2 regions of the Salinivibrio sp. IB282 genome follow, and region 2 is predicted to be linked to the other one. Evidence: predicted binding sites of a transcription regulator. Region 2 holds the regulator's gene; the other holds the start of a gene.
The links. The regulator CRP, encoded in region 2, controls carbon source genes, mostly activating them, when cyclic AMP is high. The targets are predictions, from matches to a motif close to TGTGANNNNNNTCACA.
Positions count from the first base shown of each region.

Region 1: BZG14_RS03750 (CTP synthase) is a predicted target of CRP. The motif match lies at 1,126-1,141, and genes of this name have one in related genera.

Region 1 covers NZ_MUET01000010.1:34,733-37,912, forward strand. Annotated here, with positions in the region: gene relA (GTP diphosphokinase) at 1-226, shown strand, start outside; gene mazG (nucleoside triphosphate pyrophosphohydrolase) at 277-1,074, shown strand; gene BZG14_RS03750 (CTP synthase) at 1,226-2,860, shown strand; gene eno (phosphopyruvate hydratase) at 2,937-3,180, shown strand, end outside.
Region 2 covers NZ_MUET01000043.1:11,365-14,544, forward strand. Annotated here, with positions in the region: gene BZG14_RS09960 (phosphoribulokinase) at 31-900, shown strand; gene crp (cAMP-activated global transcriptional regulator CRP) at 1,150-1,782, shown strand; gene BZG14_RS09970 (hypothetical protein) at 1,913-2,779, shown strand; gene BZG14_RS09975 (DUF1338 domain-containing protein) at 2,849-3,180, opposite strand, start outside.

The DNA.
Region 1 (3,180 bases), on a different contig from region 2:
TATCCGCTTATCTGCCAATGAGCGCACCGGGTTGGTGAAAGATATTAATACCGTGTTGAGCAATGAGAAAGCACGCGTAGCGGGCATGCAAAGTCGCGTGGATTATAAAAAGCAAATGTCTATCATGGATTTTGATTTGGAAATCTCCGATCTCGACACCCTGAGCCGCGTGGTTAACCGGCTTGAACAAGTGAAAGACGTAGTTGAGGCTAAACGTCTTCGCTAATTATTTCTCGCCCTGTCTCGACAGGGCGTTTTTTTAGAAGGAACACTTTCATGGCAGCCATCGAGCAATTACTGACCATCATGACCACCTTACGTGATCCAGACAACGGCTGTGAGTGGGATAGGGCGCAAACTGCTGACACCATCGTGCCGCATACCTTAGAAGAAGCGTATGAAGTCGCGGATGCGATTGAGCGTGAAAACTGGTCAGACCTAAAAGATGAGCTAGGTGACTTACTTTTTCAAATTGTGTTCTACAGTCAATTGGGGCGGGAAAAAAACCAATTTGACTTTGAGGATGTGGTGCGTGGCATTTGCGACAAACTCATCCGTCGTCATCCTCATGTTTTTGGTCCCAAAGATGCGCAGGGAAAGCCTTTAATGGCACCAGATTGGGAAGGTATCAAAGCGAAAGAGCGCGCCGAGAGCGCAGCCTCTATGCAACCGCAAAGTGTGCTGGATGGGGTGACTCAAGGACTACCCGCTTTAACAAGAGCGTACAAATTGCAAAAGCGTTGTGCACGAGTGGGCTTTGATTGGCCGACGGTGGCCCCTGTGATAGATAAAGTGCAGGAAGAGATTGCAGAGGTTGAGCAAGAACTGGCGCAAGCCTCTGTTGATCAGGCGCGTGTGGATGAAGAAGTCGGGGATTTGTTATTCGCGGTGGTAAATTTGGCTCGCCACCTAGGGACAGATGCCGAGCAAGCCCTACGCCGTGCCAACCAAAAGTTTGAAGCTCGCTTTCGTGGTGTTGAAAAGCACTTACGTGATAATGAAAAAAATATTCAACAATGTCAGCTAGATGAACTAGAATCGGCATGGCAGGCCGTCAAAAAGGCGAATAAGTAAATATCCTGTAATTGGCATAATTGATTTGTGACAATTAAAAACACCAGGGTGTGTGGTAGCTTTCACATTGTGGGAGTCAGTGGGGTCTGGTATCATAATATCCCGTCCAGAACTTCATTAATTTCCTCTAAATCCAACTCTCAGGTTTAGCATGACGACGAACTACATTTTTGTTACGGGCGGTGTTGTATCCTCCCTCGGTAAGGGTATTGCTGCAGCCTCATTAGCAGCCATTCTTGAAGCGCGTGGCCTCAACGTCACCATCATGAAACTCGACCCTTATATTAACGTGGATCCAGGGACAATGAGCCCTACCCAGCACGGGGAAGTATTCGTCACGGAAGACGGCGCAGAGACCGACCTTGACCTCGGTCACTATGAGCGCTTTATTCGCACCAAAATGACCAAGCGTAATAACTTTACCTCTGGTCGTGTGTATGCGGATGTACTGCGCAAAGAGCGCCGTGGAGATTACCTGGGAGCTACCATTCAGGTGATTCCGCACATCACCAATTCAATCAAAGACCGCATCATCGCCGGTGGTGAAGGTCACGATATTGCGATTGTGGAAATCGGCGGTACCGTCGGTGATATAGAGTCGCTGCCATTTTTGGAAGCGATTCGCCAGCTGACGGTTGAGGTTGGCCGCGAGCGTGCGATGTTTATGCACCTGACTCTGGTGCCTTATCTGGCGGCAGCAGGTGAAGTGAAAACCAAGCCGACTCAGCATTCGGTAAAAGAACTACTCTCAATTGGTATCCAGCCTGATGTGCTGGTATGTCGTAGTGAGCGTCCGATCCCGGCTAATGAGCGCGCAAAAATTGCGCTGTTCTGTAATGTGGCAGAAAAAGCCGTGATCACCATGAAAGACGTAGATTCTATCTACAAAATCCCATCACTTATTCGCTCTCAAGGCCTGGATGATCTGGTTTGTAATCGTTTTGGCATTGAAGCGGCGGAAGCTGACCTGTCAGAGTGGGAGCAAGTTAGCTACGAAGAAGCCAATCCTATGGGCGAAGTGACCATTGGTATGGTGGGCAAATACATCGAGCTGCCGGATGCGTATAAGTCCGTCAACGAAGCCTTGAAACACGGTGGGTTGAAAAACCGTCTCACCGTCAACATCAAGTATGTAGACTCGCAAGATCTTGAAACACGCGGCTCAGAAATGCTGCAAGATTTGGATGCTATCTTGGTACCCGGTGGATTTGGTGACCGAGGTGTGGAAGGTAAAATCCTGGCAGCACAATATGCCCGTGAAAACAAACTGCCTTACTTGGGTATCTGCCTCGGTATGCAAGTCGCTCTGATTGAATACGCGCGTAATGTCGCGGGGATGGAAGGGGCAAACTCGACCGAGTTTAACAAAGAGAGCAAATACCCGGTGGTGGGACTGATCACTGAGTGGGTCGATGAAGAAGGGAAAGTGGAAGAGCGCAGTGAAACCTCTGATCTTGGCGGTACCATGCGCCTTGGTGCTCAACTTTGCCACCTTGCCGAAGGCTCTAAAGCCCATCAGCTTTATGGCAACACGCAAATCCACGAGCGTCATCGCCACCGTTATGAAGTTAACAACTTATTGCGTCCGCAGCTAGAAAAAGCGGGGCTGTCAATCTCAGGCCTGTCTGCGGATAAAAAGCTGGTGGAAATCATTGAAAACCCTGAGCACCCTTGGTTTGTTGCGTGCCAGTTCCACCCAGAGTTCACGTCGACACCACGTGATGGCCACCCACTGTTTGCCGGATTCGTTGCGGCGGCAGGCAAAAAACAGCGCGGTGAGCTATAAACGAGATTCGAGCGGTCGCCTGAAAATGGGCAGCTGCTTTTATTTTTAAAAACAATGACAGACGAGAGGAATCACAATGTCTAAGATCGTTAAAGTTCTAGGCCGTGAAATCATTGATTCACGCGGTAACCCAACCGTTGAAGCAGAAGTCCATCTAGAAGGTGGCTTCGTCGGTATGGCGGCAGCACCTTCAGGTGCATCAACGGGTTCTCGCGAAGCGCTAGAACTGCGTGATGGTGACAAGTCACGTTTCATGGGTAAAGGCGTTCTAAAAGCGATTGAAGCGGTTAACGGTCCAATCGCCGAAGCCCTACAAGGCA
Region 2 (3,180 bases):
ACAAATTCAGACTGAATGACAGGGCGCGTCATGTCGGCTAAACATCCTATTATTGCGGTCACCGGCTCATCAGGAGCCGGTACCACCACCACCTCGGAAGCCTTCCGAAAGATGTTCCAGATGATGAACATCAAAGCGGCCTGGCTAGAAGGGGATAGCTTTCATCGCTTTACCCGTCCTGAAATGGACGTCGAGATCCGTAAAGCACGTGAACAAGGCAAACATATCAGCTACTTTGGCCCCACGGCCAACGATTTCCCGCGGCTAGAGCAGTTTTTCCGTGAGTATGGTGAGCAAGGCACCGGGAAATATCGCCGCTATTTACATACCTTTGATGAAGCGGTGCCCTATAACCAAATGCCTGGCACCTTCACGCCATGGCAAGACTTAGCCGACAATACCAATGTATTGTTTTACGAGGGACTGCACGGCGGAGTGGTCGATGGTGATGTCAATGTTGCACAGCATGTCGATCTCTTGATTGGAATGGTGCCGATCGTCAACCTAGAGTGGATTCAAAAATTTGTCCGCGATACGCGCGATAGAGGCCACTCTCGTGAGGCGGTGACCGACTCGATTGTGCGCTCAATGGATGATTACCTGCACTACATCACCCCGCAGTTTTCTCGCACCCATATCAACTTTCAACGCGTGCCGACGGTAGATACCTCAAACCCATTAAATGCCAAAGGTATCCCGTCTTTGGATGAAAGTTTTGTGGTGATCCGCTTTCGTGGAATGAAAAACGTCGACTTCCCTTATCTGTTGCAAATGATCACCGGGTCGTTTATGTCACGGCATAACACCTTAGTGGTACCGGGAGGAAAAATGGGCTTTGCGATGGAATTGATCATCCGTCCATTGATCCAACAATTGATAGAAAAAGGCAAGATTGGCTAAGGCGTAGCGCATCCATGATGTATTACTTCTCAAGCCGTGATCTTAGCCACGTTTTTGCCAGATTTTTAGGCGGTTGGCCTAGATCAAAATCAAGAAATCACCAACAAAAAAAGATACACTCTTGTTAACATACAGTGAGCTTGTAGCCCGCGTTCAGACTTCGTATTCTGTGCAATGATCTGATGGGTTACCCCTCAGACAAAGATAGGACGTTGTTGCCGGGCAACACATGCAGAGGAAATAAGTTATATGGTTCCAGGAAAACCTCAAACAGACCCTACACTCGAGTGGTTCCTTTCACATTGTCATATTCATAAGTATCCGTCTAAAAGCACGCTTATCCATGCAGGTGAGAAGGCGGAGACCTTGTATTACATCGTGAAAGGGTCTGTGGCCGTACTGATCAAAGATGAAGAAGGCAAGGAAATGATCCTGTCTTACCTTAACCAAGGTGACTTCATTGGTGAGCTCGGACTTTTCGAAGAAGACCAAGAGCGCACTGCTTGGGTGCGCGCTAAATCACCGTGTGAAGTGGCAGAGATTTCATTTAAGAAGTTCCGCCAGCTCATTCAAGTGAATCCTGACATCTTAATGCGCCTGTCTTCACAAATGGCGCGTCGTTTGCAGGTAACGAGCCAAAAGGTCGGGGATCTCGCCTTCCTGGACGTCACAGGCCGCATCGCGCAAACCTTGTTGAACTTGGCTAAACAGCCGGATGCCATGACACACCCTGACGGTATGCAAATTAAGATCACTCGTCAGGAAATTGGCCAAATCGTCGGCTGTTCGCGTGAAACCGTGGGACGTATCCTCAAAATGCTGGAAGAGCAAAACCTCATTTCCGCACACGGTAAAACCATCGTGGTATACGGCACACGCTAATTGCGCCGCTCTCTGTATCACCAACCGACGCCCTGGCGTCGGTTTTTTTATCTCCGCTTTCTGGCAAGCGTCTGGATAACTTCTACACTCAAAACGATATGGTTAACATAAAACTAACAAGGTATCGTTTATGAAAAAACTCATGGTTTCTCTCACCGCCTTGGCGCTCTCTGTGCTTTCAGCCCATGCCGTGTCCAATACCACAATTGTGCACCCCGAGCCACGCGCTGGGTCGGCGCTTGATCTCTATGCCATTGAGCTGATTGAGTTTCTTGCCGAAAAATCAGGAGAGCCTGTCACCTTGCAAGCTTTTGACGGCCAAATTGGCTCTCAGTCTCGTAAGGTGGAAATGCTCAAGCAAGGCAAGCTCACTATCGACTGGCTGGGTGCCGACCGCACGCTGGAATCTGAACTGATCCCCATTCGCTATCCCGTGTTTCGTGGTCTACTCGGCCATCGCCTGTTTATTACCAACCAAACCACAGAGCCCCAACTCGCTCAGATAAGTAGCGCGGGTGATTTGCAGTCTCTTACCATGATTCAGGGACAGGGCTGGGCCGACGTCAAGGTGCTCAACTCAGCGGGATTTCGCGTACGCGAAATATCGAGCTTTGAAAATATTTTCAAAGTGGTTGATACAGGTCGTGCTGATCTCTTCCCGCGTGCCTTGATTGAGCCTTTTAGTGAATTAGCCGAGCGGCCACAATACGGTAATCTGTTAGTTGACCCGCACCTGATGCTGATCTATCGCTTCCCGATGTTCCTGTTTGTGTCTCCGCAACATGCTGACGTCGCCGACATGTTGAATGGTGCTTTTGAAGCGGCATACCAAGACGGATCATTTATTGAGTTTTTCAACAACGCTCCGCTGGTCAAAGAAACGTTTGAAAAAGCCAACATTGATGAACGCACCGTGATCCGGGTCGATAACCCGCATTTAAGCAACGAAACACAAGCGATTCCAGACACGTATTGGCTCGATATCGAGGCTGAATAGACGATAAAAAAGGGAGCATAGCATACGCTCCCTTTTCCCTATGATGTCGATTAAGCGATGTGTGGCGCACTAATGGGTGCTTTCAAAGATTTTGTCTGCCGAGGCAGCCACAAAACCTTGGTAAAGCTCACCATTGGGCAGAACATAACGCTTAGCAAACTCATAAAAACCACCCGGGATGGTTTGCGTGTCATCAGAAAAAGCAACTGGCACGCGATCCGCCATGGTGGAGGATTGCTCCAGATACACCGACGCGTCACCTTTGACTTCCCCGCCTGACTCGTTAATCGCAAAGCCATTGTCGCGCAATTGGTTATTCACCGAGAGGCAATCATCATGCGCATTCAGCTGATTCACACTCACGGTAAAATGGTTGGCACCATAACCGTGTGCCGCCACCC